One region of the Kribbella sp. NPDC051718 genome, then DNA from elsewhere that is predicted to be linked to it. Evidence: riboswitches for the same ligand, from Rfam matches in the RefSeq annotation. Region 1 holds a riboswitch; the other holds the start of a gene.
The links. Region 1 has a riboswitch for glycine ahead of AB0M15_RS05195 (L-serine ammonia-lyase). Riboswitches for the same ligand answer to the same signal wherever they lie in the genome.

Region 1 (15,813 bases):
CGGTCGGTACGGCGAACATGCGCTTCCACCGGCATCTCATCGGCCTCGCCGACAGCCACCGGCTCGACGAGATCACCGGTCGGCTGCTCGCCGAGCTCCGCCTGCTCTTCCACGTCATCGCGACGCCGCAGGAGCTGCACGAGCCCTACATCGCCCGCAACCGGGGCATCCTCGAGCTGCTGCGCGAGCGGAAGTACGAGCAAGCCGCCGACGACCTCCAGGTCTACCTGCTCGACTCCGAGCAAGGCCTCCTGAAAGCCTTCGAAGCGAGGTAACGCATGCTGACCCCGGCCGACGCACGAGCGCAGTACCGGGGCGGGCTGATCGCGCCGACCTCCGGCCACGCGCCTGGCTTCACCCAAGCGAACCTCGTCGTACTGCCGCGCGACTGGGCGTACGACATGCTGCTGTTCGGCCAGCGCAACCCCCAGCCGGTGCCGCTGCTCGATGTCACCGACGCGGGCTCGACCAGAACGGTCCTGGCGCCGGGCGCTGACCTGCGCACCGACCTCCCGAAGTACCGGGTGTGGCGGGACGGGGAGCTGGCCGACGAGCCTGCCGACGTGGTCGAGCTGTGGCGGGACGACCTGGTGAGCTTCCTGATCGGGTGCAGCTTCAGCTTCGAGCAGGCGCTGCTCGACGCGGGCGTGCCGGTGCGAAACCTCGAGCAGGAACGCAATGTGTCGATGTACCGGACCAACCGCGACTGCCGTCCGGCGGGACGACTGAGCGGGCCGTTGGTGGTCTCGATGCGCCCGATTCCGGCGGCGTTGGTGGCGACCGCGGTGCAGGTGACAGCGCGGATGCCGAGGGTCCACGGAGCTCCTGTGCATGTGGGTTCCCCCGAGGCACTGGGCATCGCAGACCCGGCGCGACCTGACTTCGGGGATCCGGTGGAGGCCGAGCCGGGTGATGTTCCGGTGTATTGGGCTTGCGGAGTGACACCCCAAGCTGCGTTGATGGATGCGTGCCCTGCGTCGGGGGATTCCTCGGCGCTTGCGGCGCCCAGGCACGCACCTCGCGGCACGGGAGGACCATCCACGATGCTCCGCATCGAGGACGCCCCTCCCGCACCACGATGCACGCACCTGGACACCGCAATCACTCGAGCAATCCCCGACGCAGGGCACTCGGCCCCCGTTTGCGATCACCCACGCCCCTGGGCACATGTTCGTGACCGACGTGCCGGATGCCGTTTGTCGCGAGCCCTGAGGGGGAGCAGTTGATGAATGAAGACCGGACCGAAGAGCAGCGGAAGTCCTACCAGCCGAGGGACGCAGCCGGGTTCCGGGCGTCGATCGCACGGGACTGGGGGCCGGTCGACCGGTCGGTGGTGTTGCCGGACGGGCTGGCCGAGGCGGCCGCCGAGCACCGGCAGAAGCTGCGTGCCGCGCTGCCGGGGCGCCGGATCGCGGTCGCCGCCGGGCGCGCGCCGGTGCGGTCGAACGACACCGACTACCGGTTCCGGGCGGACAGCGACTTCGTCTGGCTGACCGGTTGTCAGGCCGAGGGCTCGGTGCTGGTCATCTCCGGTGACGGCGACGCGACGCTTTATCTGCGCGAGACGGCTGGGCCGGGTGAGATGGACTTCTTCGCGAATGCGCGCGACGGGGAGCTGTGGATCGGGCCGGTACCAGGGCTGAAGGACTGGTCAGAGGCGTTGCAGCTGCCGTGCCGGCCCATTGAGGAGCTGCCTTCGGCCGTGCGCGGCGCAGTACCGGCGATGTTGACGACGTACGGCGTGGAGCCGTTGCTGGACGCCTTCGTCGGCGGCGGCGGCACGCAGGAGCTGCGGCAGGTGCTGGCCGAGCTGCGGCGGATCAAGGACGACTGGGAGCTCGACCAACTGCGCCAGGCGGTCGCCGCGAGTGTGCAGGCGTTCGGTGATGTGGCGCGCGAGCTGCCCGAGGCGGTTCGGGGCGGTGGCGAGCGGTGGTTGGAGGGCACCTTCGACCGGCGCGCGCGGACTGCGGGCAACGGGCCGGGCTATGCGTCGATCGTTGCTGCTGGCAACCATGGGCCGGTGCTGCACTGGGTCCGCAACGACGGCGCCGTTCGCGAGGGGGACGTCATCCTGCTCGACGCCGGGGTGGAGACGCGGACGCTCTATACAGCCGATGTGACCAGGACGTTCCCGGTGACCGGCGAGTACACGCCGGCCCAGCGGCAGGTGCACGACCTGGTCCACAAGGCGCAGGTCGCCGCGCTGGCAGCGGTTCGCCCGGGTGCGCCGTACCGGGCCTTCCAGTACGAGGCGATGCGGGTGCTGATCGAGGGCCTGCAGGACTGGGGTGTTCTGGACGTCTCGATGGACGAGGCGCTCGGGCCGGACGGGCAGCAGCACCGCCGGTACGTCGTCTGCGGGCTCGGCCACTACATCGGCCTCGACGTCCACGACTGCGACGCGGCCCGCCCGGAGACGTACTTCGCCGCAGACCTCGACGTCGGCATGGCGCTGGCTGTCGAGCCGGGTCTCTACTTCCACCCCAACGACGAGACCATCCCGCCCGAGTTGCGCGGCATCGGCATCCGGATCGAGGACAACGTGGTCGTCCACTCCGACCGCCTCGAGATCCTCACCGAAGCCCTCCCGATCACCACCGACGGCCTGGAGGCGTGGACACGCGGTCATCTCCCACAGTGACCTCGGCGGTGCGTACCGTCAGGACATGAAGCTGATCGGCTGGGGGATGCTCGTCGTCCTGGTGGACTTCCGCTACGGGAACGTCGACGTCGTCGTCGACCTGGTCGGTTGGCTCATGCTGTACTTCGGGCTGCGCCGCCTCTGGCGACTCGACAACGCCTTCCGAGTGGCCTGCGGCTTCGCCTTCGTCGGCGCCGTCGCCTCCTTGCCCGAACTGTTCCCGCTCTTCGGCGGTGCGGTCGGGGTCGGTGGCGAGCTCCGGCTAGCGGTGCTGATCGTCGTCGGCGGGATGGTGATCATCCTGACCTGCACCGGATTGATGCGGGTGGCCGACCAGGCCGGCGATCACTCGTTGGAGCAGCGGGCGCGCTGGTTACGGGGCGTGGAGGCGGTCTCGGTGGTGCTGAGTCTGCTGATCGGGCCGCGGCAGATCGTGGTGTCGGGCGGCGATCGGATGGGCGATGTCGTCGGCCTGCTGAGCTTCCTGTCGCTCGGGCTGGCGTTCGTGGCAGTGGTGTGGTTCGTGGTGCTGGTGTTCTCGCAGAACGTGGTCGGATCGCCCACTGAGCGTAGTCAAGCAATCACTTAAAATAATTTGGTCACGAGTAGTAACGCCGGGCCGTCCAGCACGATGTAAGGAGCGGGGGAGGGTCAATCTCGGCCCGGTGCGCGGTAGTGGGGGGCCGCGGCTGCGCACCGGCCGAGCTGGCCCCGGCTGGGAACCCGGGGGGGATCCCAGGGATTTACGGTTCGGGGGGATTTTCGTGATGAACCTGCGAGTGCGGGTGGTGCACTGCACCTGCGCCGGCGACCAGCACTGGTTCGCCGACATCGACGACACGGACGACCCGCAGCCCGACGATCCGTACTGGTTCGTCGACCGCTGCAGGTCCCAGGCCGAGGCTCTCGAGCGCGCTTGCGCCCGACTGCTCGAGCTGTCCACCGATGCGCTCCGCAGCGGATCGCTGATCCGCGTCCAGGAAGCGCATCTGGTCTCAGTCTGACCGCCGGTTGGGAACAACGGTGGGTCTCCTCGCCATGCCCGGCGAGGAGACCCGTCGTTCAGTTCGCCGGCGGTACCGCCGGACAGGCCGTGCCGCGTCGCGGAACGGTCAGTGCGATCAGGTAGTTGTCGATTGCTTGCCCAACGCAAGGACTCTTGTTGTAGCTGCCGTGTCCCCAACCTTCGTACGTGAGCAGCACACCCTGCTTGCCGAACTGACGCGCGACACTGGTCGCCCAGCTGTAGCCGGTGGCCGGATCGTGGAGCGCGTTCGCGAGCAGAGCCGGAGTCTTCAGGCCGCGAATCTTCAAGTCCTGCTGGGGATTCACGGCCTTCGGCAATCCGAGGCAGTTGGTCACCGCGAGCAGTGTCGGCGGGATCTTCAGGTCCGGATTGTTCCGCGCCAGCCGTCGTAGATGCGCCGAGAACTCGCCGTACGTGCGAACCGGCAAGCTGAGATCCCGGCAGAACGGTGCGAGCGTGTTGGGTGCCAGCCCGGTCGGTACCGGCGGTTCGCCCGTCGGCGGCGGGCTCGTCTCGAGCCGCTTCAACAGGTCGGCCAGTGCGGCCCACTGCGGGTCGTAGAGCATCCGGAACACCCCGAAGGTCAGCGTGAACGGCGTCGCCTTCACGCTCGCCTGACGCGGATCGGGTAACTCACCGCGACCAGCCCGGGCGACCAGGTCCGCCCACAGCGCGTGGATGTCGCGCCCGTGCAGCGAGCACGTTGTCGTCTTGGCGCACCAGTTCACGAACTCGGTGAACGAGTCCTGAGCCGTCGCCGCTTGAGCGTCGAGGAACTCGCCGGTCGTCGAGTCGCCGTGGTCGAAGATGCTCTCCAGGACCAGCGCACGCAGGCGATGCGGGTACCTCTCGGCGTACAGCTCACCGAGCAACGTCCCGTACGAGCTGCCATGGAAGCTGATCCTGGTCTCACCCAGTGCCGCGCGGATCGCGTCGACGTCGTGGACCGTCTGCAGGGTGTCGATGTGGTCGTAGACCGGTCCGGTGTGCGCGCGGCAGTCCTGGTCCAGCTCACGGTTGTAGCGGATCGTCCGGTCGAACTCGGCGCGGCTGCCGATCTGGGGCGAGGGCTGCTTGGCGAGCAACGCGGCCGAGCAGACGACCGGGTTGCTGCGGGCGATCCCGCGGGGATCGAAGCTGACGATGTCGAACTTGTCTTCCAGTGCGTCGCTGAACCGGCTCATCCCGGTCCGGATCCGGTCGACGCCGGAGTCGCCGGGGCCGCCCGGGCCGAACACCAGCGTGCCGATCGGGTCTTCAGTAGTACGCCGGGCGACAGCCAGGCCAAAGGTAGGTCCGTCCGGGTGGTTCCAGTCCACCGGGACCTGCAGGGTCGCGCATTCGGAGCCGGCGACGACGTTGGGATCTTCTTTCGGTTTGACCTCGCACTTCGACCACTGCAAGGTCTTGGACTCTACGGCCGTTGCCGGTATCGCAGTCAGGCCGGCGAAGACGACGCCGGCGACCGCACCCCAGGTGATGAGCTTCATCCCCCGATCCTCGGCAAACGCCTTCCCTCGCACATCCGGGGCGACCCGGGCCCGAACCCCTGGCCTGCTTGGGGGACTTGTTAGGGTCATTGACCTGATGACTGAGACGACGACCGCTGTTGACGCCCCAGCCGGATCGAAGCACGCGACGGTCTTCCGGGCGGTGGCGATCGCCGAGGCGATCTCCTGGACCGGGCTGCTGATCGGCATGCTGTTCAAGTACGTGCTGTCCGACAACGAGATCGGCGTGAAGATCTTCGGGCCGGTGCACGGCACGATCTTCATCGCCTACGTGATCACGGTGCTCGCGGTCCGCAAACAGCTGCGCTGGACCGTACCGGTCACGCTGGCCGCCCTCGCCGCCAGCATCCCGCCGCTGTTCACCTGGTTCTTCGAGCTCTGGGCGCAGCGCACCAACCGGCTGTCCTGAGTTCACCCGCCATCGGATTGACGCATGGCGTCGGTCCGCCGTACCGTCGCGGTGAAATCAGCAGCCGCATGAACCCGTGCGGGAGAGACCCGGGCCTGACCCGGGCGCCGTAGGAGCAACTCTCCCCAAGAATCTCTCAGGCACCTTCACCGTGCGGGCGAGGCACCTCTGGAAGGCACACTGCCTGACAGAGCGGGGAGGCATACCAATCGGTCAATGACGACCAGGAGGCCTCCAGCATGGCGATCAGCGTGTTCGACCTGTTCAGTATCGGGATCGGTCCGTCGAGCTCCCACACCGTGGGACCGATGCGAGCCGCCCGTACCTTCGCACTCGGCCTGGCCGCGGACGGGTTGCTCGACCGTACGACGGCCGTCGAGTCGCAACTCTTCGGCTCCCTCGGCGCCACCGGCCACGGGCACGGCAGCAACAAGGCGGTCATCCTCGGGCTGGAGGGTGAGGACCCGGAGACGGTCGACACCCGCTCGGTGGAGAGCCGGGTCGCCGCGATCCGGGCGGCCGGGCGGCTCCGGCTCGCCGGGCAGCGGGAGATCGTCTTCGACGAGGACAACCAGCTGATCATGCACCGGCGCAAGGCGCTGCCGTACCACCCGAACGGGATGACCTTCGTAGCCCGGGCCGCCGACGGAACCTGTCTGCGGGAGCGGACATACTACTCGGTCGGCGGCGGTTTCGTCGTCGACGAGAACGCGGCGGCCGGTGACCGGATCGTCGCGGACCGTACGCCGCTCAAGTACCCGTTCCTGTCCGGCAACGAGCTGCTCGTCCGCTGCCAGGAGTCGGGCCTGCCGATCAGCGAGGTGATGCTCGCCAACGAGCTGGCCTGGCGGACCGAGCCCGAGATCCGCGAGGGGCTGCTGCACATCTGGCAGGTGATGCAGGACTGTGTCGACGAGGGCTGTGAAACCGAGGGCACGCTGCCGGGCGGGCTGAAGGTGCCGCGCCGGGCGGCCGCGCTGCACAAGAAGCTCAGCGGCGACAAGTGGTCGGTCGATCCGCTGAAGGTGATGGACTGGGTCAACCTGTTCGCGCTCGCGGTGAACGAGCAGAACGCGTCCGGCGGCCGGATCGTCACCGCGCCGACGAACGGCGCCGCGGGGATCATCCCGGCCGTGCTGCACTACTACCGTCGATTCGTGCCGGGGGCGTCGGAAGACGGTGTGGTCCGGTTCCTGCTGGCGGCTGCGGCGATCGGCGTTCTGTACAAGGAGAACGCGTCGATCTCCGGTGCCGAGGTCGGCTGCCAGGGCGAGGTCGGTTCGGCCTGTTCGATGGCGGCGGCCGGGCTGTGCGAAGTACTGGGTGGAACTCCGGAGCAGGTCGAGAACGCGGCCGAGATCGCGATGGAGCACAACCTCGGGCTGACCTGCGACCCGGTCGGCGGGCTGGTTCAGATCCCCTGTATCGAGCGCAACGCGATGGCGTCGATGAAGGCGATCAACGCCGCCCGGATGGCGATGCACGGCGACGGCGTGCACGTCGTCTCGCTCGACAAGGTGATCAAGACGATGCGCGAGACCGGCGCGGACATGAAGATCAAGTACAAGGAGACCTCACGAGGCGGCCTGGCCGTGAACGTGATCGAGTGCTGACGGATCCTCCACATGCGCGTTGTGCCCCAGCCCGCTGAGCGTCACAACCTGTCCGCTCAGCGCGGCCAGCTCGGCATCGGTGTTCATCGGATCCAACTCACCCCGAGCCAGTACTACCTCCGCCTGACTCGCGGCTAGCAGCTTGGCCATGTCCGGTGCACCGACGCCCCAGGTCCCCGGATCCATCGCCAGCCGCCACCGCCCGTCGACCTGTTTGATCCCATGCTCGACCGCGCTGCTGTCCGGCTCAACCAGCCCTTGCAACCCAGAAACCTTGAGAAACCGGGCAGCCGCCTCCTCGCGACTCTCGAACCACCCGATCGGCTTCTGTGCCAGGGCCCCCGCCCGCCCCAGATCATCCGCCGACCAGCTCACCTTCACCCCCAACGCGACAACCCGATTCACCTGCACGTCGTACCGTCCACTGGCGAGCTCCAGCGCAATCACGCCCCCCAGCGAATGCCCCACAACCACCAACCCACTCCGCACCGGCAGCGTCACGGCGATGCAGGCGGCCATCGACTCGAACGTGTACCGCGGCAGACTCTCCGCGCTCCCGTGCCCCGGCAGATCCGGCGCCACCCGCGGCTGCGGCCACCCGTCCCAAACCCGACCGTTGGCTCCCAGTCCATGCAGCAACACGAGCGATGACATGCGGGCCAGGCTCTCAGAAACCGGCCGCTGTCACCAGGGGACGAGGCCGGCGTTGCGTTGGTACGTGGCGGTGGGGCCGGTTTTGTCGATGGTGGCCAGGCGGATGATGCTGGCGGCGCCTTCGGGGATGGATTGGTGGCCTCGGTGGGCGTTGAAGTCGGTGGCGGTGTAGCCGGGGTCTACTGCGTTGATGCGCATTTCGGGGTGCAGGTGGGCGTACTGGGCGGTGAGCATGTTGAGGGCGGCCTTGGAGGAGCTGTAGATCGGAGCCGGGATCCAGGCGGCCTCGCGAGCGGTGGGGTCGGCGGCCATGGTGATGGAGCCGAGGCCGGAGCTCACGTTGACGACGACCGGGTTTTCGCTTGCCTTGAGCAACGGGAGGAAGGCGTTGAGGACCCGGAAGGCGCCGAAGACGTTGACGTTGTAGACGGCCTGGAAGTCGTCGGCGGTCAGCTCGTCGGCGGGCTTGAAGGGGCCGGGGACGCCGGCGTTGTTGACCAGTACGTCGAGCTGGCCGACCTCCTCCTGGATCTGCTTGACGGCGTTCTGGACGGACTCGTCGTCGGTCACCTCCAGCTGGACGAAGCGGGCGCCGAGTTCGTCGGCGGCTTTGCGGCCGCGCTCGGGGTCGCGCGCACCGACGTACACGGTGTGGCCGAGGGCAACCAGTTGACGGGCTGTTTCGTAGCCGAGGCTCTTGTTGGCCCCGGTGATGAGTGTCGTGGTCATGGCTCCAATCTCGTCGGCGGACGGGGGTACAGGTAGTGCACGCTTTGTCCTGGGGATTGGCAGTACCCAGGCTGAAGTGGGCGTTGCGGGACATACTGGACGGGTGGCTGAACTCGGTAAGACGCTCCACGCCTGGCGGGATCGGGTGACTCCGGCGGAGGCGGGCCTGCCCGCGGGTGGGCGACGGCGGGCGCCTGGGCTGCGGCGTGAGGAGCTTGCGCAGCTCGCCGGGCTGTCGGTGGACTACATCCTCCGGCTCGAACAGGGCCGGTCGTCCTCACCGTCGGCTCAGGTGCTGACGGCGTTGGCCAGGGCGCTGCGGTTGAGTGATTCCGAGCGGGACCACCTGTTCGTCCTGGCCGGTCAGACGCCACCACGGCCCGGTGCGATCTCGACGTACATCCCGCCCGGCGTGCAACGGCTGATCGGCCAGCTCGAAGGCGCACCCATCTGCGTGTGCGCCGCCTCCTGGACGATGATCAGCTGGAACCCGCTGTGGTCAGCGCTGATCGGCGACCCGTCCGTGTTCCGCGGACGCGAGCGCAACATCATCTGGCGGCACTTCATGCGGTCCGGGACCGCGGGATTCGGCCGGGTGGCGCAAACCCCGGAGCAGACGGCCGCCTTCACCCGGGCGATGGTCACCGACCTCCGCGCCGCTTCCGCCCGCTACCCCAACGACGCAGACCTCCGCGCCCTGATCCACGAACTCCACACCGGCAGCCCCCGGTTCGCCGCCCTCTGGGACGACCACGTGGTCGGCTTCCACGAGTCCAACGTCAAGACGGTCAACCACCCCGAACTCGGCGAGATGGTGCTCGACTGCGACGTCCTCACTGCCCCCGGCAGCGACCTCCGCCTGGTCATCTACACGGCCGCCCCCGACACCGAAGCCGCCGAAAAACTCCGCCTGCTGTCAGTCCTCGGCCTGCAATCCCTCAGTTGAGGCTGAGACCGAGGCTGATGCCGAGGTGTTGAGGATGGTTCGGGCGACGAGGTCCGGAGCGTCGTTCATGGGGACGTGGCCGCAGCCGTAGAGGGGGATGATCCGGGCCTGCGGGATCTGGAGATGGGCCCGGGCTGCCTGGCGGGGGAGAAGGATTCGGTCGTGGGTGCCCCAGGCGATGGTGACGGGGAGGTCCGGTACGTCGCCGTCGAAGGTGACTCCGGATTTGCCTAGGCGGGCCACCCGGTCGAAGGCGGTGGCGGTGCGCAGGGCGAAGGTTTCGGCGATGACCGCCTCGGGGGAACGCTGGGCCGGGTGGTGGTAGATCATGCCGGTCATCACGCGTCGGCCGGCGGCGGTACGGGCCATCCGGCGGATGGTCGAGTCGGGGGTGCGTTGAGCTACCCGGCGCATGTTGGCGAGGACGTTGAGGGCCCAGGAGCGTTCGCGGGGAGTCCAGAAGCCGGCCGGGGACAGCGCGGTGACCGAGCGCACCGAGCCGAGTTGGCCGAGGCGCAGGGCGACCAGGCCGCCCATCGAGTTGCCGGCCACGTCGGGTTTGCCGAGGTCGAGCGCAGTACAGAAGGCTTCGACCGCGTGGGCGAAGGAGTCGACTTCGTCGGGGATGCCGGCCGGTACGTCGGGAGACTCGCCGAACCCCGGGAAGTCGAGTGCGATCACGTCACGCGACCCGGCCAGCTGCTCGATCACCGGATCCCACGCCTGCCGGTGGTGACCGATGCCGTGCAGGAGTACCAGCGGCGGACCCGCGCCCTTGCGGTCGTACGCGATCTCCACCCCGGGGACACCGGCCACGGTCACGGTCGCAGTAGCGCTCATGAACTCATGGTGACCCCGGGGTGGATCGCTGTCATCGTGACATGGCCGATGTCACATACCTGCAAACCTTCAGTACGGGTCGACCTCGCTGGACGAGGCGTTGCCGAGGACCGAGGCCTGCAGCTGGACCTCCCAGCCCTGGTTCTTGCCGAACGGCTGGTCGAACTTCTTGAAGGAGCAGTCCGAGCTGAACTGGCGCCGCTTCGGGTTCCAGTCCTTGCCGCTCTTGATGTACAGCTGGTAGCCGCCGCCGATCCGGCGGACCGTCGCGGTCTTCTTGGCCTGGACGTACATCATGATGTGCGGCTTGCCGGGCGCCTTGCCGGTGGGGACGATCGAGACGGCCACGTCGCTGGACGATCCGTTCTTGACCCGCAGTGCGCCGGACCCGCCGTTACCGCTGCGGACGATGACGTCACCGTTCGACGGGCGGTTGTCGGTCGGCTCGGGGCCGAGGTCCGGCAGCGTCCGGCCGACGATCAGCCCGATGGTCCGCAGCTGGACCACCGCCGGAGACAGCGTCGCGGTGAGCTGGCGCTGCAGTGCCTGCGAGACGTACGCGAGTCCGCCGCAGCCGATGTCGCTGGTGTCGCCGTTCCGCATCGCGGTGGCCGCATTCCTCAAGCGCAGCTGAAGTACGCGGTTCGCCGGGATCGCGCGGGCCGGTGGCTTGATCGATCCGAGCTTGAGCGACTCGGCGTTCAGTGCCTGGGTCAGGTTCTCCAGCGCGGTGTCCAGGCTGTCCTCGGTCTTGACCCGTCCCAGCGCGCTGATCTCGCTGTCCAGCCGCTTGTCGAGCTCGAGCAGGACGCCTTGGTACTGCGCCTGCGTCAACGGCCCCGCGGGCTTCGGCGGCACCGTCGGCGTCGGGGCGGAAGTGGGCGCCGAGGTCGGCGCGGTCGTTGGATCGGTCGACGACGCACTGGTCGTCGGTTCGACGCTCGACAACGTCTTGCCGTCGTCGGAATCGCCACAGCCCGCCACCAGCGCCAGCATCGCGATGCCGACGGAAATGGACAGAGTTCTGCGCATGAAATGCCCCCAGGTCCTCGATGTTCCCCTTGTCAGCAAACCCTATGTGGCAAAGGGATTCCCCGCGACCCCGAGGCCAGAACCTGTCAGACGTATCTGCGTCAGGATCGGTTCCGCCGATGGGGAAACTAGCTTCGAGGTGCCGGCCGGACGAACGGGAAGGCGAGGGTGGCGCGGATGTTCTGGCCGGTCAGCATCATCATCACCCGGTCGACGCCGATGCCGAGCCCGCCGGTCGGCGGCATCGCGTACTCGAGCGCGCTGAGGAAGTCCTCGTCCAGCGACATCGCCTCGGGGTCGCCCGACGCCGCCTTGAGTGACTGCTCGGTGAGCCGCCGCCGTTGCTCGACGGGGTCGACGAGTTCGGAGTACGCCGTACCGATCTCCGCGCCGAAGGCGACCAGGTCCCAGCGCTCGGCCAGTCGTGGGTCGTTGCGATGGGTGCGGGTCAGCGGTGACGTCTCGAGCGGGAAGTCGGTGTAGAAGGTCGGCAGCGTCGTCGCCGGCTCGACCAGTTCGTCGTACAGCTCGAGCACGAGTTCGCCCGCGGTCAGGTCGAATGCGGCATGCACACCGTGCTCGTCGCACAGCTCACGCAAACGCTCGATGGACGTGCCGGAGTCGATCGGTACGCCGGTGGCGCGGCCGACCGCGTCGTGCACGGTGATCACCGGCCACTCGCCCGAGATGTCGAGCTCGCCGTCGGGGCGCTTCACGATCGGCTTGCCGTGGACGGCCGTCGCGGCCTCGATCAGCAGCTCCCGGGTGAGCTCGCGCATCACGTTGTAGTCGGCGTACGGCTGGTACGCCTCGACCGAGGTGAACTCCGGGTTGTGCGTCGCGTCCGCGCCCTCGTTGCGGAAGTTGCGGTTCAGCTCGAAGACCTTGCCCATCCCGCCGACGCTGAGCCGCTTGAGGAACAGCTCCGGCGCGATCCGCAGGAACAGGTCGGTGTCGTAGGCGTTGATGTGGGTGACGAACGGCCGCGCGTTGGCGCCACCGTGCACCGCCTGCAGCATCGGCGTCTCGACCTCGATGAAGCCGCGCGTCTCGAACCCGTTCCGCAACGCCCGGACCGCCGTACTGCGATGCTGCATCATCTGCAGCGAGTCGGGGTTCATCACCAGGTCGAGGTGCCGTTGCCGCACCCGCGCCTCCGGGTCGGTGAAGCCCTTTCGCTTGTCCGGCAGGGGATGCAGGCACTTGGCCGCCATCACCCACTCGGTCGCGGCGACCGACAACTCGCCCCGGCGGCTGGTGACGACCTCGCCGGTGACGCTGACGTGGTCGCCGATGTCGACCAGGCGCCGCCAGTTGTCGACGGACTCGTCACCGGTCGCGCCGGCCGACAGCATCACCTGCAGGCTGGACAGACCGTCCTGCAGCAAGGCGAAGGAGAGCGCGCCGTGGTTGCGCATCCGCATCACCCGGCCGGTGACCGAGACCTCGTGGCCGGTGTGGTGATCGGGTGGCAGGTTCTGGTGGAGGGCGCGGATCCGTTCCAGGGTCTCGGTTCGCGGCACCGTGACCGGATACGGGTCGATGCCCTTGGCAACGAGTTCGGCGAGCTTGGCGCGCCGGATCTGCTCCTGCTCGGTGAGCTTGCGGTCAGGCATGACCGGCCGCAGCAGCTCTTGCTCCTGCGTCCGGACGGCCGCGGCGAACTGGCCACCGTCGGCAGCCATGATCGCGTGCCGCTCGGCGGTCTCCGCGCTGTCGACGCGGGTCCAGGGGCGAGGGGCCGGGAGGAAGCCTTCCGCAGTACCGGCGGCCAGCAGTACTTGGGCCAGCGAGGCGCCACGGGAGTAGCAGATCAGCCGGGGGGACCAGCGCGGCAGGTACTTCTCGTTGGACTGGTACAAACTCTCCAGCTGCCAGAATCGCGACGCGGCGGTCAGCAGCGCGTTGGTGAGCCGCAGCACCGGACCGGCGCCGACGCGCTCGGCGTCGCTGAAGATCTCCCGGAACATCGCGAAGTTCAGCGAGATGTGGTGTACGCCGAGATCGCCACACGCCTCGACCAGCGCGTTGACCATGAACTCCATCAGGCCGTTCACGGACTCGGGATCGCGCCGCATCAGGTCGAGCGACACCCCGCGAACACCCCACGGAGCGAACGAGAGCAGACCGCGTACCGAGCCGTTGGAGTCGCGCGCGATGACCATCACGCACCGGGCGTCGGCGGGGTCGCCGAGCCGGCCGAGAGCCATCGAGAAGCCCCGCTCGGTCTGCGCGCCCCGCCACTTCTCGGCGAGCTTCACGTACTCCGCGAGTGCCTCGGGCGAGAGGTCACCATGGCGCAGCACCTCGGCGTGGTACCCGGCTCGCTGCGCCCGGGTGACCGCCTGCCGCACCGGGCGCATGGTCCGGCCCTCGAGGGTGAAGTCGGCGACGTCGATGATCGCCTCGTCGCCCATCGCGAGGGCACGCAGGCCGGCGTCGACGTACGCGTGCGCGGCCTCCTCGCTGGCGGACAGGACGGCCGGGGACCAGCCGTAGTTCTGCGCCTCGGCCAGCCAGCGCTGGATCGCGCCGGGCCAGGCCGCTGGATCACCGATCGGGTCGCCGCTGGCGAGACTGACGCCGTTGACCACCCGGTACGCGATCGCCGCCTGGTTGTCGGGCGCGAAGACGACGGCCTTGTCGCGCCGGGTGGCGAAGTAGCCGAGCGAGTCGCGTTCGCCGTACTCGAGCAGCAGCCGGCGGACCTGGAGCTCCTCGGCCTGGCTGAGGTAGCGGACCCGCTGCACCGATCGGAGGAAGATCGCGAAGGCGACGACCAGCGAGGCCGCGGAGATGGCGCCGACGGTCAGACCGACCCAGCCATGGCCCTCGTGCCCGGCGCCCATCTTGCTGCGGCTCTGGCCGAGTGCGGCGATCACCGCCCAGCCGATCTTCTCCTTCTGGCCTGTCAGCGTCCGGGGGAAGGCCTGGGTCAGCATGATGCTGACCGTGACCGAGATCAGCAGGCCACCGATCAGGGCGCCGACCGCGAGCCGGCGGGTACCGGGCGCGAGCCGGGCCGGGAACGAGGCGCGGATCTTCCACAGCAGCAGCACCAGCGCCGCCACGACGATGACCCGGGCGATGGCCAGCTCGAGATCCTGCGGCTTGGCCTCGCCGAACTCCTGGATCAGGTCCTGGTCCCGCGGGTTGGCGAGCCGGACGCTGGCCAGGCCGACCGCGGCCATCGAGGTCAGCAACCAGAGTGCCTCGAAGACCCAGAGCACCCAGAGCAGCGCGGCCCGCTTGCCGCGCAGCAGCGCACTGCCGACGACGGCGAGGTAGACGGCCGAGAAGAACGTGTGCCCGGCGGGGATACCGAAGAAGTCGAAGGCCTGGTCGACGCGCTTCACATAGGCCGGTGCGAACAGGTGCAACGGGATCGCCAGGAACGACCAGATCGACGCGAACACGACGACCCGCCCGACCCAGACGGCCGCACGCTGTTGCCACTTCGGGATGACCTGTTCCGATGACACCCAGCGATCATCCCATCCCACGGTCATCACTTTGGTCTCGTCTGCGACTCTTTCGATTATGGCGACGCCTGGGGCAGGCTTTCTCCGATGACCAGCAACTGGATGATGGTGCCGGGACTGGCCGAAGCTCCCGAGGAGTTCGGCGAAGTCCTCGCCTTGCTGTCCGGCCACGACGTCCAGGTGCTGGACCCGTGGCTGACGCCGATCACGGCGCCGGTGTCGGAGTTGCGCCGGGGCCTGACGCTCCCGGTCGGGTTGCTCGGCCACTCGATCGGTGGGCTCGCGGTACTGCGGTGGGCGCTCACGCATCCCGGCGAGGTCGAGCGGCTGGTGCTGATCGACTCGAGCCTCACGTCGGAGACCGGATGGCGGTGGCTTTACCCAGGGACGGTGGGGGACCGCGTGGTGAGGGCGGTGTTGCGTGGGGTGGGGCGGTTCGGCGTACCGCAACTGATCGGGACTACTGCGCGTCGGTTGCTCATCCGGGTCGGCAGCATGCGGAACAACGACCTGCTGTCCAGGACGACTGCCAGACGTCGGTACGGCGCTGCCGGCTCGTGGTTGCTGTTCTGGGACGAGTTGACCGGCAGCTGGGAGCTCGCGGCCGAGGTTGCCCGGCTACTGGAGTCTCCACCGGCCGTGCTGCCGCCCACGGTCGTACTGGTGGCGACCGGCGGCAGCTCCCGCTTCACCGCCAATGGCTGGCTGGCCGGGCAACGAGCACTGGCTGCCAGGCTGAACGCCACTGTCGAAGTACTGCCCGACTCCGCACACCTGGTCCACCTGGACCGCCCTGACGCCATCGCCAAGGCTGTGACTGGCTAGGCGGGAGTGGTGAGAGCAGGGGTCGGGAGCTTGCGCTGCCAGACCTCGTCGAGGGCCATCCGCATCGCGCCGGTGACCACTGCGTCCTCGGCCAGGGCGGA
Region 2 (15,813 bases), on a different contig from region 1:
TTCCACCGGCAACGGCGGCTCGTACGACGCGAGGATGCGCATCAGGTCGAGTGGTACCGGCGCAACCCGCCCGTACGTCGAATTGCCCAGCGTCACGGCCCCGATCCGCCGCGCGCGGTCGACGAACAGGCCGGCCATGAAGCCCGGCATCGAACCGGTGTGGCCGACGAAGAGGTGGGGATCGTCCGCGTGCATCCGCAGGCCCAGCCCGTACGACGCGGTCAGCGCCTCGCGTGGATCGCCGGCCGTCGGAGCGGCCATCTCGTCGACGGTGTCGCGGCTGAGCACCTCGTAGCCGGGGTCGATCCAGAACGCGGCGTACTTCGCCAGGTCCTCGATCGTGCTCCACAGCTGTCCGGCGGGCGCCATCGCACCGGAGTCGTACGCCGGCTCCAGATCGAGCCGCCCGCTGAACGGATGCACCGAGAACCCCTTGGCGGCGGGCGCCACCGGGAAGTACGTCGTACGCCGCATCTCCAGCGGGTCGAGGATCCGCGCGGCCACCAACTCCATCCACGCGGCACCCCGCAACCGCGCGACGACCTCACCCAGCAACGCGTAGCCGAGGTTGGAGTAGTGATGCCGCCGATCGGCCTTGCCAGCTGCTTGCGACTCGTCCATCGCCGCCGTCAGTGCCTCGAACGAGACGCCCGGATTGCGTTCCCACCAAGGGCCTTCGGGCTCGGCGTTCATCCCACCCGAGTGCGCGAGCAACTGCCGGATGGTCAGGTCGCCGAACGCGATCCCGGGCAGATGCTTGCCCACGGCATCATTCAACGCGAGCAACCCGTCGTCGCGGCACTGCATCACCAGGATCGCCGTCATCGTCTTGGTGATCGACCCGATCCGGTACTGCACGTCCGGCCCGGGCGCCAGCCCTTCACCGTCCGCGATCTGCCCGCGCGACCCGGTCCACGCCAGTGCACCGTCCTTCAGCACACCGGCCGCGATCGACGGCAGCTTGGTCTCACTCTGGGCCGCCGCGATCTCGGCGTAGAGAGCCGCCGCGGTATCAGCACGTACGTCAGTCACTCGCCCAAGTATGCCTCAGCTGAGCAGGAGGACCCGGTCCCAAACCGGCTCGCACCGGGTACTGCTGCCTCGGTGAACACGGGCTCGCCAGTGTCGTCAGCGAACCGCAGCGTGATTTGCAGCAGCCCAGCGACACCGTGGCAGAGCCCGGGCGAGTCCCCGATCTGCCGCGCCGACCACGGCCTGCGATAGACAGCCGCCATCGCACCCCACTCGTCGTCGGACCGCTGTGCTGTCAGCCCCTCGGCCACGCGGGCGATGGCTTCAGCCTGACCCGGTACGGAGTACCCCCTTGCTGTAGGCAATCGACAGCAACGCAAGCGGTGCCGGTACGCCGTGGGCGAGGCCGCAGTTGTAGACATCACCGGAGTAGACGGCATCGAACGTTTCGAACGGCTGGTTCGCGGGCGACTCAGCGAGCCGCGCCGACCGCTCCACCACGCCCGCGGCGAGCCCGCGTCGAGTTTGGCGAGCAGGCCGCCGTACCGGCTGCCGTTCCGGGACAGGAACGAAGCGACGAAGGCCAGGCCGCCGACCCCACCGAACAGCGCAGAGGCTGGTCGGGTCGCAGAAGTCGGTGCAGCAGATATCCGACCAGGGCCGGGTCGCGCTCCGGCCCACCGTCGGGGCGGGAACCGCCGACTGCGCTCCCGCTACTCGAACGCCTCGGGCTTGATCGCGATCATCGCCACCCGCCACGTCGACACCAACCAGCGGTCGCGTCACCACGGCGCCCGCGCCAGGCTCTCCCGCGTCCGCACCAGAAGCCCCCGCACCCGCTGCTCCGGCGGATGCCCACACCCCAGCAGCCGGTTGCAGTGCATGTGCACGTAGCTCTGCGTCAGCAGGTCCTTGTTCAGCTCGGCCGCATCCACCTGGCGCGCGATGGCGGCGATCTGCTCGGTCCACAGCGCCACCGCAGGCCGCGCCGACTCCGGCAGCCAGTCCGGATCCCCAAGCACACCACGCAAGGCGTTCTGCTCCTTGCGGTACTCCTCGGCCGTTGCCTTGCGGTCCTGCACGCCCTGTTGGCTCAGTACGCGCCGCCGCTCCTCGTCGTACCCGAGCGCACCCAACAGCGAGTCAACGGTGTAGACCCCCAGCAACGACATATCGAGGCTGCGCCCCATCCGCAGCAGTTGCGTGACCAGCTCACTATCCGCATGGAACAGTTCCTCGGCCAACGCCATACCGACCGGACCGCCGTACCGCTCGACCTCTTGGTCGTAGGTGTCGAGAGCAAACCGCTTCAGGTACCCGCCCTCCACCAGCTCCGCACCCCACTCCAGGACGCGTTTCACGTCCACGTCTCCACGCCACCGCACCCGCAGATGCGGATCCGGATCGACGTGCCGCATGAAGAACCACGACTCCGCCCCGAAGTCAGTGAGCGCCTGCCGGATCAGATCGTCCTCAAACGCCGGCACGTGGTACAGCTTGGCGAACAGCCACTCACTCCCCGGCGGATGCAACCGCCGTACTGCCGCCATCCGGCCCACCACCTTCCGCCGTGGCGTTTGCGGCGCAGGCTCGCTACGAACCAGCGGCACCACCAGCTCACTCAGATAGCTGCCATCCGGCCCGTCGATCCACGCATCCCCTGGCCCCGGCAACGCCTCATGGAGGTCGGTTCGCTCGCGGATCTGCTCACGCAACTGGTCAACGTGCGCCGGGTGGTCGAGGTCCAGCAACATGCGGTAGTCCTTGACAGCCAAGTACACGTATCGCGGCACCTGCCAACGTGCTCGCCAGGCCGCGAAGTCCGTCAGGTCGTCAGGGTCGAGCCGCCAGGTGGCCGGCGACAGGACGAGCCGCCCACGCTGGACCCGCGGCAGGAACACGAACCCGGCCGCAGGCCCCCAGCCGAAGGAGACATTCGCGACCCGGCCGTCGTGGTACAGCTGCTCCAAGAACTGAACGACCTGCGGTGCCCCAATGGTGTTGAGCATGTGACCGGCACAGGGCACGACCTCGCGGCCATCACCCGACCATCGCAACACGAACCTGTCTCCGCTGACCCCGACAAGCAACTCGCTCGGCGGCAGCTGATGCTCGCCGGGCGTGGTCGTCAGCGCGATCTCCCGTTCCCGAACCAGCGGCCGGATGGTCAGGTTCGCCGCACGGACATGACGGGCGAGGTAGCTCACCTCGGCATGCAACACTCCAGGGTGCGCTGCGGCTTCGGCAGCCGCGGCGGTGTGCAGCGGCTCGGTACCGACCAGATCGGCGAACCGGCCGAGTACCCGGCCTGCCGCGCCACCGCCGAGGTTGGGTCCGAGCACCAACTGGAAGTCGCCGGCGTCCACGGCGGCAGCGGACCCGGCGACCAGGAACACCGCCAGGTCCAGCGAGTCGGTCGCCTGCCCTGGACCCAGCGTCAGCTTGGCCAGGGTGGCATCGTCAAGTTCCACCACCGTCCGGCCATCCTTGATCGCGCCCAGCGCGAGGTCGGTCAACGTCCGGTCGCGCAGCTTTCGTTCGTCCGTCGGTCGATCAGGACACTCCGGCAGCTGCGGCACGCCCAGCCCGAGGTCCGGGTCCAGAAGCTCCAGCAGCGGCACCTCCCGGTCCTGGCCATAGCGCTCCAGAAAGGCCCGCCGGTATCCGTCCAGGTAAGACATCCCGGACGGCGCCAGCTGCAGTAACAGGTCTGCCAACCGGGCCGACTCCAGCGCGACCTCGCGAGCGATCCGGCCCTGGAGCGGGACGGCCATGTCGGTCTGGAACTGCGTGGTCATGTCCTGCAACGTCTTGGCCTTGGCCACCAGCTTCGGGTACCGCTCGGCCGCATGCTCGACCTCGAGCCGGTCCCACTCGGCGATGTCGTCCAGCAATTCGGCCAGCGCAGTCCCCTCCGCCCGGGCGGCCGGCACAGCGGCCAAGCGGTCCGCGACGTACCTGGCCTGGTCGGCGATGGTGACGGGCGGACGTAGCTCGGTCAGCAGGACGGTCTGTTCCCAGAGCTGCCGCAGAAGCCCGGCGACCTTGTCACGCGGCGCACCGCCCGCAGACAGCCCGCCCAGCAGTTCGTCGTACGGGATGGGGGTGCGAGCGGCTTCAAGCGCGGCACGGACGATCGGAGTCGCACGCAGGTTCACACCGCGAGCTGCCTTCGACGGATCGGTCAGAACGGCGCGCTCGGTGAGGAACAGGCGGTCGGCGTACAGACTTGCGGCCGGATTGGCATACCAGCGCAGCTCGTTCCGCACCTCCGGCCGCTGCTCCAGCCTGGAGACCAGTTCGATCAGCCAGCCCATGTCTGGACGGGTCCTGATCCGGACCGGGTCGGCTGTCCGCACCAGATCGGTGACCTCACCCCAGTTCGCCACTGCAACGCCGGCGAACGTTCCGTACGGCGTCGGTCGCGTCGACATCCGGATCAGGTACCGCCGCAGGCTGCTGCGCATTCGGCGTAACGCCTTGTCTGACAACGGCTTCCCGCTCCCAGGCGACTTGGTGAGCGCACGGACCAGATCGCCCGCACCCGCGATGAGAGCGCGCTGAATGTGCGGATCCGCAGGCAGCTCGGTGCCCGATACCACAGCGGTCGGCGGGTCGAGGAAAGCTTCGACCGGTAGCAATGGTGTCCGCACCATGACCCAGTCCAGCGGCTTGAACATCGCGCTCCCCTCAGGTCACCAGAAAGTCAGGACAGCAGTAACAGGCGGTCCCAGACCGGCTCGACCGAGGTCGTAGCTGCCAGCAGCGCGAGGGCTGCGCCGGCAGCGCCGTCGAGCAGCCCCGCATGCGGACGGACCGTCTCCCGGTTGGTGATCGTGTAGTAGCCAGTCGCGACGTCCGGCCGGTACAGCTCCAGCAGCCGTTCGGTCAGTTCACCTGCCGCCTCGGTGAACATCGGCTCGCCGGTCTCGGCAGCGAACCGCAGCGTGATCTGCAACAGCCCTGCAACGCCGTGACACAGTCCGGGCGAGTGACCGATCTGTCTTGCTGACCAAGGCCGGCGAAAGATCGCGGCCATCGTCTCCAGCGCCTGGTCCTGCAGTTTGCTGTCAGCAAGCGCCGTACCGGCCAGCCATAGCGCCCTGGCTACGCCGGGGCCGCCGTAGCACCAGGCGCTGTGCGCCGGCGCACAGTCCTGGTTGGGTCCGACACCGGCGGCCCAGTTGACTCCCCACTCGTCGTCGACCCGATGGGCGATCAGCCAGTCGGCCACCGCTGCGATGCCCTCGGTCTGTCCGGGCACCACGTGACCTGCTTGGAAAGCTATCGACAGGACCGCCAGCGGACCGGCAATCCCGTGGGCCAGGCCGCAGTTGTACACCCCCTCGCGATACCTCTCCGCAAGAGGAGTGCCTGCGCGCAGCGCCTTCGGTGGCGTGAACCAGTTCGGCCCATCCGGGCTGAAGCCGCAGACGGCCACCACGCCCTCCAGCTTCGCGAGATCCCGATCGAGCAGGTAGCGGTTCGTTCCGGAGAGACCACTGATGACGTCGAACGTCTCGAACGGCTGGTGTGCCGGAGAATTCGTCAGCCGTTCGGACCGCGTCGCCGTCTCAGCCGCGATCCGAGCATCGAGTGTGCTCAGCAGACCGCCGTACCGAGTGCCGTCGCGGGACAGCAGGTCGGCCGCTGCCGCCACTCCGCTGAGGCCGGAGTACAGGCCCGGCACCGTTCGCCCAGTCTCCTCGACAGCGCGCGCAGCGGCCGCAAGCGCCTGGTGGGCCGGAACGTCCCAGCACTCCTCCGGGAACACACGGTCCAGCTGACCGAACAGCACCGCCACTCCGGCGGCCCCCTCCAGACCTGACTCACCACCGGACCATCCACGCAACCGCTCAGCTACTTCGAGCCCCCGCTCCCGCGCCGCCCGAGCCACCTCTCCCGTCACCACCGGACTCCACAGCACGTCGGTCTCCTCCCGGCCGGAACGACAGGCCCCTGGGCCGGGAACGACCGGGATGATCTCCCGGCCGCCCCCGGACCGCCCGAACGGGCGACGGTTCAGGCGCGCGACATCGGGTCGCCGAGGTCGATGCACCAGATGGTCGACGACGGGACACCGTTTCGCGCCGGGTCCTCGCCGGCGTACGCCGGCGCCGCGAGCTGGATGTCGAGATCGAACTCTTCAACGGTTGCGTTGGTCATGCGTTCCTCCTGGTGAGTGGTTGAACGGGCCGAACGAACTCAATCGGAACAACAACAGTCGGTGCAGCCGACCCGCGTTGCGACACATCATCGAACGCGAATCTTCAGAAGAACAAGGGGGACACGGCGCTTTACTTGCGGTCTCATCGATGCTATTCGCGCACAGAAGGTCTTCTTCGACCGAGAGATTAATTGCTCATAGCAACGATGTCACTTCATGCAATTCTCTTGCCCGGTCTGCTGACTGCCGTGTTCCATATGAACCATCAGCACAATGGCAAAGGCCGCCTGCTGGGGTCAGCAGACGGCCTTTGGGGGAGGCGGCGATTTACTCGAACGCCTCGGGCGAGGGGCAGGAGCAGATCAGGTTGCGGTCGCCGTACGCGCCGTCGATGCGGCGGACCGGCGGCCAGTACTTCGTGGTCCGATCGACCGACTGCGGGAAGGCCGCCTCCTCGCGGGTGTACGCGTGCTCCCACTTGTCGTTGATCACCGAGGACGCGGTGTGCGGCGCGTTCACCAGCGGGTTGTCGCCGGCCGGCCACTCCCCCGCCGCGACCCGGTCGATCTCGTGCCGGATCGCGATCATCGCGTCGCAGAACCGGTCCAGCTCACCCAGGTCCTCGGACTCGGTCGGCTCGACCATCAGCGTGCCGGCCACCGGGAACGACATCGTCGGCGCGTGGAAGCCGTAGTCGACCAGCCGCTTCGCGACGTCGTCGACGGTGATGCCCGTCTCCTTCGTCATCGGCCGCAGATCCAGGATGCACTCGTGCGCGACCAGCCCGTTCTCACCCGTGTAGAGCACCGGGAAGGCGTCCTCGAGCCGCTTGGCCACATAGTTGGCGGTCAGTACGGCCGCCTTGGTGGCCGACGTGAGGCCCTCGGCACCCATCATCCGGATGTACGCCCAGGAGATCGCCAGGACACCGGCAGAGCCGAACGGCGCCGCGCTGATCGGACCAACGCCCGACTCCGGGCCGGCCTGGTCGAGCAACGGGTGGTTCGGCAGGTACGGCGCCAGGTGCGCGGCGACCGCGACCGGGCCGACGCCCGGGCCACCGCCACCGTGCGGGATGCAGAACGTCTTGTGCAGGTTCAGGTGGCTCACGTCACCGCCGAACTCGCCCGGCTTGGCCAGCCCGAGCAGCGCGTTCAGGTTCGCGCCGTCGACGTACACCTGGCCGCCGTGGTCGTGGACGATCTGGCAGACCTCGGTCACGCTCTCCTCGTACACGCCGTGCGTGGACGGGTAGGTGATCATGATCGCGGCCAGTTTCTCCGCGTGTTCAGAAGCCTTGGCGCGCAGGTCGGCCAGGTCGATCGTGCCGTCGTCGTTGCCCTTGACAACGACAACCTTCATCCCGGCCATCACCGCGGAGGCTGCGTTCGTCCCGTGCGCACTCGCCGGGATCAGGCAGACGTTGCGATCTTCGTTGCCCTGGGCCCGGTGATAGCCACGGATCGCCAGCAGGCCCGCGAGCTCACCCTGCGAGCCGGCGTTCGGCTGGATCGAGACCTTCGCGTAGCCGGTCACCTCGGCCAGCCAGCGCTCCAGCTGACCGATCAGCTTCACATAGCCGGCCGCGTCCTCGATCGGCGCCAGCGGGTGCATGTCGGCGAACTCGGGCCAGGTGACGGCTTCCATCTCGGTGGTCGCGTTCAGCTTCATCGTGCAGGAGCCGAGCGGGATCATGCCGCGGTCGAGCGCGTAGTCGTAGTCCGACAGCTTGCGCAGGTAGCGCAGCATCGCCGTCTCCGACCGGTGGGTGTTGAAGACCGGGTGCGTCAGGTACTCCGAAGTACGGGTGACTGCCTCGGCCAGGGCGCCGCCAGCAAGCGTCGCGTCGTACGTCACGCCGAAGGAACGGCAGACCCCGACGAGCGCCGTTGCGTCGGTCTTCTCGTCGCAGGAGATCCCGACGTGGTCCGCGTCGACCTCACGCAGCCAGATGCCGTTCTGCCGAGCGGTGTCGACGACATCGGCCGCACGACCGGGAACCCTGGCCAAAACGGTGTCGAAGAACTGGTCGTGCACGACCTCGACGCCACCGGCCCGGAGCGATGCGGCGAGGCTGTCCGCGTGGCGATGGACCCGCTCGGCGATCGCCTTCAGCCCCTCGGGACCGTGGTAGACGGCGTACATCGACGCGACGACCGCGAGCAGGACCTGCGCGGTACAGATGTTCGAGGTCGCCTTCTCGCGCCGGATGTGCTGCTCCCGCGTCTGCAGCGCCAACCGGTACGCCGGCGCGCCATCTGCATCGACCGAGACGCCGACCAGGCGACCCGGGAGCTGGCGCTCCAGGCCGTCGCGCACCGACATGAACCCGGCGTGCGGGCCACCGTAGAACAGCGGCACGCCGAAGCGCTGGGACGACCCGATGACGATGTCGGCCCCCGCCTCACCCGGCGCCTCGAGCAGCGTCAGGGCGAGCAGGTCGGACGCGACCGCGACCAGAGTCTCGCGCCCGTGTGCCGCCTCGATCAGCGGCTTCAGGTCACGGACGACACCACCGGAGCCCGGGTACTGGACCAGGAAGCCGAAGAAGTCGCCCTCGGGCAGACCATCGGTCGTGTCCGCGACGACGACCTCGATGTCGAGCGCCTCGGCCCGGGTCTGGACGACGGCGATCGTCTGCGCGAAGCAGTCGGCGTCGACCAGGAAGCGGTTGCTCTTGCTCTTGCGGTTCGACCGGTGCGCCAGCGTCATCGCCTCGGCGGCAGCGGTGCCCTCGTCGAGCAGCGACGCGTTGGCGGTCGGCAGGCCGGTCAGATCGGAGACGACGGTCTGGAAGTTGAGCAGCGCCTCGAGGCGGCCCTGGGAGATCTCCGGCTGGTACGGGGTGTAGGCGGTGTACCAGGCCGGGTTCTCGACCAGGCGGCGGACGATCACCGACGGGGTGAACGTGCCGTAGTACCCCTGGCCGATCATCGAGGTGGCGACGTTGTTGCGGGCGGCGAGCTGGCGCAGTTCGGTCAGCGCGTCGACCTCGGAGGCCGGCTCGGGCAGCCGGAGCGGCTCGGTCGAGCGGATCGAGGCGGGCACCGCGGCGTCGACGAGCGCGTCGACATCGGCGTACCCGAGGGTCTCGACCATCCTGGCGATCTCATCGGACCGTGGGCCGATGTGGCGGTCGGCGAAGACGGCCGACACCTGAGCAGGGGTTTCAGTCACTGTGGAGGCTCCGTTGCTGACAATTGCCGGTGGCCTCCCCCTCTGTCACGCGGCGCGCGCTTCAGAGTCGCCTAAGACACTCGGTCCATGGGCCTGAGAGGTTCCGGGGAGGAATTGCCCCTTCGGCGCCCAGCCACAGTGTCATTTCAAGACAATGCGTGCTGAGACTCTCCCGAGTGTTGTGTACGGCTGAGAAAGAGAGTACCTCAGCCCGTCATGCGGGCACGGCGGCGGGCAGCGAGCTCGTCGTTGGCGTGGTCGTCGCCGGTCTCCCCGTGCGCGTCGAGGCGCTCGGTCGGCAGCTCGGACAGCGATCCCTCGACCTCGCGCCAGACGCCGCCGAGGGCGATACCGAAGACGCCCTGGCCGCCGGCCAGCAGGTCGATGACCTCGTCGGGCGAGGTGCACATGTAGACCGAGGCGCCGTCGCTCATCAGCGTGATCTGGGTCAGGTCGTCGATGCCGCGCTTGCTCAGGTGGGCGATGGCGCTGCGGATCTGCTGCAGCGAGATGCCCGCGTCGAGCAGTCGCTTGATCACTTTGAGCAACAAGACGTCGCGGAAGCCGTAGAGCCGCTGGGTGCCGGACCCGGTGGCCGGGCGTACGGACGGTGAGACCAGTCCGGTGCGTGCCCAGTAGTCCAGCTGACGGTAGGTGATACCGGCCGCGGCGCACGCCGTCGGGCCGCGGAAACCGACGTCATCGGGCATCGGCGACAGGTCGTCGTCGAAGAGCAGACCCTGGACGCCGGCACTGGCGGCCGCCTCGGCGTGTGCTTCGGACGTCGACTGCGCCGTCAGATCAGTGTCGCCGGTGCGTGTCACGCCTGAGCCTCCCTGGGTACCGACTGGATCGGATCACATCCGTGGAGTTACAACGCCCCACGACTCCTTCAAGGTAAGCCGCCGCTCAGGCCGGGTCAACGACAACCGCCCCGAGCCGGATGCGTGTCGCGGATCCAATACGAATCGTTACCTGTCAGCTCTTGTCGAAGTCTTCCGGTGTGACGTGATCGAGGAACTCGCGGAAGCGCTCGACCTCCTCCTCCTCGACCACCTCGTCGTCCTCGTTCTCACTGTCCGGAACCGGGATCCCGGCCTCGGCCAGGATCTCCTCGGTGCAGAACACCGGCGTACCGGTCCGCAGCGCGAGCGCGATCGAGTCCGACGGGCGGGCGGAGATCTCGGTCTTGTCGTCGAAGACCAGGATCGCCTCGAACACGCCGTCGGTCAGGTTCACGATCCGGACCTGACTCAGCGTGTGCCCGAGCACCCGGATCGTCTCCGCGAACAGATCGTGGGTCAGCGGCCGGGGAGGCTCCATCCCCTGCTGGGCGAAAGCGATGGCGCTCGCCTCGGCCGCACCGATCCAGATCGGCAGGTACCGCTCCCCACCGACCTCCCGGAGCAGCACGATCGGCTGACTCGAGGGCATCTCAACCCGGACTCCGACCACGTCGACTTCGCGCACTCCTTCAGCCTACTCTGCGGGCCAGGCCGGGGCTGCCCCGCCGGGGTCAGCGGGTGAGCCGGGAGCGGACGAGTGCCGCGTGCAACCGAACCGCGAGCGCGGCCAGTTCGAGTGTCTTGTCGTCCCGCCGCGGCGGGACGACCTGCTCGATCAGCCCGACCTCACGGTCGGCAGCCGCCCGGAACGGCCGCAGATGCCGCGGCTCGATCCCGTACTGCGCGAACTCGGCGGCCGCCTTGGCGATCAGGATCGCATCGCCGTCGTAGTGGTTGCCCCGGGCCACCACGAGGTTGTGGCTCTCCAGCTGCTCGAGCAGCTCAGGCGTGATCCCGGCCGCCTCGCGCAGCTCGTCCCGGGTCAGCTTCAGCTCGGTCCCGTACGTCGAGAAGTCCTCGGCATCGGGCAGACCGGCGGGCTGAGGCAACGTCTCCGGCGCCGCGGGCCGGCCACCAGGAGCAGGCGGCCGCAACCCGCGATCCATCGCGTCGAGGTGGTCCTTGATCACCTTCAGCGGCAGGTACTGGTCGCGCTGCGCGGTCAGTACATAGCGCAGCCGCTCGATGTCGGCGGTACTGAACTTGCGGTACCCCGAAGCGGTCCTGGCCGGCGTCACCAGCCCCTCCGCCTCGAGGAAGCGGATCTTGGAGATGGTGACGTCGGCGAACTCGGCCTGCAGGAGCTGCAGCACCTCACCGATGCTGCTGCCCCCTAGTGCGGAGTCTCCTGCCTCAGGCTTGGCCACTGGCGTAGTAGACCAGCCGGTACTTGCCGATCTGCACCTCGTCGCCGTTCGAGAGCTGCAGCTCGTCGATCCGGTCGCGGTTCACGTAGGTACCGTTCAGGCTGCCGACGTCGCGGACCTTGACGCCCTGCGGGTCGCGGCGGAACTCCGCGTGCCGGCGGGACACGGTCACGTCGTCGAGGAAGATGTCGCTGTCCGGGTGCCGGCCGGCGGTGACCACGTCGACGTCGAGCAGGAACCGGCTGCCCGCGTTCGGGCCGCGCTGGACGATCAGCAGTGCCGACCCCTGGGGCAGCGCGCCGACCGCGGCCTCGTCCTCGGCGGACAGGTTCTCACCGGTGTCGAAACGCTCGGTCTCCGGCTCGATGCTGATCGGTGCGAGCATCGCGGTGTCGGTCACCCCGGGGGCGGTCACCGGACGGTCCGCGCCAGGGAGCATCGTTCCGCACTGCGAGCAGAACTTGCTGCCCTCGGAGTTCTCGTGCCCGCACTGGTTGCAGAACGGCATGCTGTGATCCTCCCGATCGCCGGTGGTCCGGCGACGTTCTCGTTGACCCCGTGATGACAGTGTGGACTAGGACCCCAACCCTCGACCGGCGGTTGAGGTCCGACAGAACTTACCAGCTACTGCCCTGCGTCCGAAGTTCAGCTCTGGTCGAGCTGCCCCTTGTACGTGTCGGCGTCCATCAACGCCTCGATCTCCTCGTCGTCGTCGACCTCGATGTCGAGCAGCCAGCCCTCGCCGTACGGGTCGGTGTTGACCAGGTCGGGCTGGTCGGCCAGCGCCTCGTTGACGGCGCGGACAGTGCCGTTGAGGGGCGCGAACAGGTCGCTGACGCTCTTGGTGGACTCCAGCTCACCGCAGGAGTCGCCGGCCCGGACAGCGGTACCGACCTCGGGCAGCTGCACGTACACGATGTCGCCGAGCGCGTCCTGGGCGAAGTCGGTGATACCGACCCGCACCGGGCCGTCGCCGGCCTTGACCCACTCGTGCTCGGCCGTGTACTTCAGGTCTTCGGGGTACACCTCGGTCCCTCTTTCTTCCATTGGAAACTGCAGGGCTTACTTCGTCGGACTGGGCGCCGGGCGAGCGTAACGATGCTCGTCCGGGGCGTGCAAGACAGTGATCGACACGCTCGACAGCTCACTCACCTCGGCCGTACCGCCGACCTGCGGACCTTCGACCTCGCTGACCAGGCCACCGGGGAAGTGGGCCGCCTCGGCCAGGTTGTGCGCGTCCCCGATCGCCTCGATCACGTACGGCGACTGCACCTTCTCGCCGTCGATCTTCACCCCGGGCGCGTCGTCGACCAGATCGGTGCTGGCCACCACCCGGACCTGCCCGTTGATCTGGATCGCCTCGGCCCCCGCGTCCCGGAGCTCCTCGATCGCGTCCAGCAGGTTGCTGGACTGCATCTTGGCGTCCGGGTCGTTCAGCGTGATCCGGACCCCGGGGCCGACGGCGGGCAGCGTCCCGGCCAGGATGCCGAGCACGCGCACCTGTTGCTCGGCCTGCTCGCGGGCGGTCTGCGCCTTGTCCGCGCTGGAGGTCAGCGTGTTCTTGCGCGCCTCCAGCTCGGTGATCTCGGTCTCCAGCCGGCGGGTGTTCTGGCCCAGGCCGTCGAGGATCGCGATCAGGTCCTCGCGGCGGGCGTTCTGGTAGCCGTCGTCGGCCCGGTTCACCCGGACCTGGACGACCGCCATACAGGCGACCAGCGCCAGCACCACGGCCACGATCGCCTGGCCGCGGGACGGCTTGAAGCCGGTCCGCAGCCGGCGCAGCGCCAGGTTCGGCGTCTTCGGCTTGGGCTTGGGCATCGGCGTCGGCTCGGCCGGCACAGGGTCGTCGGTACTCATCTCAGGCCCTGAAGACGTGACGCCGGATCGCGGCCATGTTGGTGAAGATCCGGATCCCGAGCACGACCACGACGCCGGTGGACAGCTGCGAACCGACTCCCAGCTGGTCGCCCAGGTAGACGATCAGGGCCGCGATCAGCACGTTCGAGACGAACGAGACGACGAAGACCTTGTCGTCGAAGATGCCGTCCAGGAACGCCCGCAGGGCACCGAAGACCGCGTCCAGCGCGGCGACCACCGCGATCGGCAGATAGGGCTGGGCCCACTCGGGTACGTCGGGAGCGACCAGCAGACCGACGACGACGCCGATCACCAGGCCGAGGACGGCGATCATCTCCCACCCACCTTCGCGTACCGCAGCGCGATGGTGGCATCGGCTGGCACCAGCAAGGAATCCTCCGTCGTGATCGTCATCCGGACATGGAAATTGCTGACCAGGTACTGCACCCACTGGCCGCCCGAGCTCTGCGCGAACCGGGCCGGCATGGTCGCGGTGTCCCCGATCGCCAGCACCGTGTACGGCGGGGTCAGCGAACTGTAGTCGACGGTGATCGCGCTGCCCGCACCGCGGATCGCGGTCAGCGCGGTGAGCCGGTGACCGTTCACCGAGATCGCCTCCGCGCCGGCCGTCCACAGCCCGTTGACGAACTGCTGCAGGTCGACGTCGAGCAGCCGGCCCTGCTTGTCGTCGGAGTCCTTGGCGTCGTCGACGACCGCCTTCAGGCCCGGACCGGTCACCGCGACCGCACCGACCTGCAGTTCGAGGTCGTTCAGCTTCTGCTGCAGCGCCGCGCCTTCGCTGGTGTTGCTCAGTCCACCGGCCTGCAGTCCGCGGACCTCGTCGGCGAGCTTGATCTGCTGGCCGCGCAGATCGGTCAGCCTGGTATCGGCCGTGTTGATCCGGGTGATCAGCTCTTTGCGCTGCTTCTCCGCCTCGGGCGCGCTGCGGTAGTTCTGCGACGCGGCGACGGCGAGCAGGAAGCCCAGGAAGAGCAGTGCGATCACCAGGATGATCCGGTGCCGCGACTTGTTGGCCTTGCCACCCTGCGACGGCCGCGATCGCGCCGCGACGGCATAGCCCTCGTCCAGCGGGTGGGCCATCAGGTTGTTCAGCAACGACATGGACGCGTCGACGCGTCGCTGCCCGGGTGGAGACTGGGTCACCGGTTCGCCTCGCCCTTAGCCCGCCTGCTTGCTGATCGGCTTCACGGTCTGCATCAGGTGGCGCAGCTGTGCGAAGTACAGGGCGCCGGCCCAGTAGTACAGAGCGGTGCCCCAGATCGCGAAGGCCCAGCCGAAGACGCGGGCCAGCAGGTTGAGCGTGCTGTCGCCGTCACCGAGCAGCAGCAGCGGGAACGCGTACAGCAGGCAGAAGGTCGCGGACTTGCCGAGGAAGTGCACCGGTAGCGCGTTGACACCCCGGCGGTGCAGCGCCGGCAGGGCGAAGGTGAGCAGCAGGTCCCGCAACGGCAACGCGATCGCGAGCCACCACGGAATGATGTCGCGCAGTGCGAGACCGAGCACGGTGGCGAAGATGTAGAGCCGGTCGGCGACCGGGTCGAGCATCTGGCCGAGCCGCGTGGTCTGGTTCATCCGGCGCGCGATCTGGCCGTCGGCCCAGTCGGTGAAGCCCGAGATCGCCAGTACGAGCAGGGCCCAGCCGTCTTCCTTCGGCCCGAGGATCAACCAGAGGAAGAGCGGTACGCCCAGCAGCCGGATGAAGCTCAGTGCGTTCGGGATCGTCAGCACCCGGTCGGACACTTCCAAGTCCGGCACGCGATCCTCCCCCAGCTCTGCGAAGCGGGCGACCGCGAACGGCGCCCCTGTCCCGGTCGTTACTGTACTTGGGCCCGGTACCGGGTTCTGCCCCGGCCACACCGGTGTTCCTTGATTAGGTGAACGTATTCACAACCGCATGGCTACGCAGGCCGCGACGCAGTGACCCGAAGGTGACCTGATCGAGATCAGCCCGTAGCTCGGCCCGTCCTGGTTCTAGGGTGGGACGGTGAAGTTCCTGGTACTGATCTATGGCAATCCCGAGTCGCGACAAGTGTGGGACGGACTGTCGGACGAGCAGAAGGCCGAGTCGATGACCGGCTACACCGCGCTCAACGACGCCCTCGCGGCCAGTGGCGAGCTGGTCGTCTCGCACTCGCTCGGTGACCCCGGGGCGACCAAGCAGGTGCAGTTCCGCGACGGACAGCCGATGACCACCGACGGGCCGTTCGCGGAAGTGAAGGAGCAGCTGGCCGGATTCTACCTGCTCGACTGTCCCTCGATGGAGCGGGCGCTGGAGATCGTGCCGCAGATCCCGGAGGCGCCGTTCAGCATCGTCGAGGTGCGGCCGATCCGGGACCTGAGCGCCTTCAGCTGATGATCGACCAGCTGCTCCGCGAGCTCGCCCCACAGATCGTGGGTCCGCTGGTAC

Region 2: another riboswitch for glycine. It lies ahead of gcvP (aminomethyl-transferring glycine dehydrogenase); the one in region 1 lies ahead of AB0M15_RS05195 (L-serine ammonia-lyase).

The regions. Positions count from the first base shown of each region.
Region 1 is NZ_JBFAYZ010000001.1:1,058,538-1,074,350, reverse strand. Features, by position in the region: gene AB0M15_RS05230 (GntR family transcriptional regulator) at 1-275, shown strand, start outside; gene AB0M15_RS05225 (putative hydro-lyase) at 279-1,226, shown strand; gene AB0M15_RS05220 (aminopeptidase P family protein) at 1,226-2,644, shown strand; gene AB0M15_RS05215 (hypothetical protein) at 2,670-3,233, shown strand; gene AB0M15_RS05210 (hypothetical protein) at 3,412-3,648, shown strand; gene AB0M15_RS05205 (alpha/beta hydrolase) at 3,707-5,161, opposite strand; gene AB0M15_RS05200 (DUF3817 domain-containing protein) at 5,259-5,591, shown strand; glycine riboswitch at 5,661-5,753, shown strand; gene AB0M15_RS05195 (L-serine ammonia-lyase) at 5,831-7,204, shown strand; gene AB0M15_RS05190 (alpha/beta fold hydrolase) at 7,166-7,858, opposite strand; gene AB0M15_RS05185 (SDR family NAD(P)-dependent oxidoreductase) at 7,889-8,587, opposite strand; gene AB0M15_RS05180 (helix-turn-helix transcriptional regulator) at 8,691-9,533, shown strand; gene AB0M15_RS05175 (alpha/beta fold hydrolase) at 9,504-10,373, opposite strand; gene AB0M15_RS05170 (hypothetical protein) at 10,443-11,405, opposite strand; gene lysX (bifunctional lysylphosphatidylglycerol synthetase/lysine--tRNA ligase LysX) at 11,534-14,887, opposite strand; gene AB0M15_RS05160 (alpha/beta hydrolase) at 14,975-15,712, shown strand; gene AB0M15_RS05155 (ROK family transcriptional regulator) at 15,709-15,813, opposite strand, start outside.
Region 2 is NZ_JBFAYZ010000005.1:670,744-686,556, forward strand. Features, by position in the region: gene AB0M15_RS22470 (serine hydrolase domain-containing protein) at 1-1,032, opposite strand, end outside; gene AB0M15_RS22475 (lanthionine synthetase LanC family protein) at 1,029-1,235, opposite strand; gene AB0M15_RS22480 (hypothetical protein) at 1,297-1,473, opposite strand; gene AB0M15_RS22485 (lantibiotic dehydratase) at 1,755-4,652, opposite strand; gene AB0M15_RS22490 (lanthionine synthetase C family protein) at 4,679-5,899, opposite strand; gene AB0M15_RS22495 (hypothetical protein) at 5,995-6,138, opposite strand; gene gcvP (aminomethyl-transferring glycine dehydrogenase) at 6,467-9,316, opposite strand; glycine riboswitch at 9,388-9,501, opposite strand; gene AB0M15_RS22505 (MerR family transcriptional regulator) at 9,523-10,053, opposite strand; gene AB0M15_RS22510 (bifunctional nuclease family protein) at 10,295-10,786, opposite strand; gene AB0M15_RS22515 (MerR family transcriptional regulator) at 10,833-11,528, opposite strand; gene AB0M15_RS22520 (FHA domain-containing protein) at 11,515-12,036, opposite strand; gene gcvH (glycine cleavage system protein GcvH) at 12,174-12,554, opposite strand; gene AB0M15_RS22530 (DUF881 domain-containing protein) at 12,591-13,385, opposite strand; gene AB0M15_RS22535 (small basic family protein) at 13,387-13,719, opposite strand; gene AB0M15_RS22540 (DUF881 domain-containing protein) at 13,716-14,549, opposite strand; gene AB0M15_RS22545 (CDP-alcohol phosphatidyltransferase family protein) at 14,565-15,161, opposite strand; gene AB0M15_RS22550 (YciI family protein) at 15,391-15,759, shown strand; gene AB0M15_RS22555 (DUF6596 domain-containing protein) at 15,759-15,813, shown strand, end outside.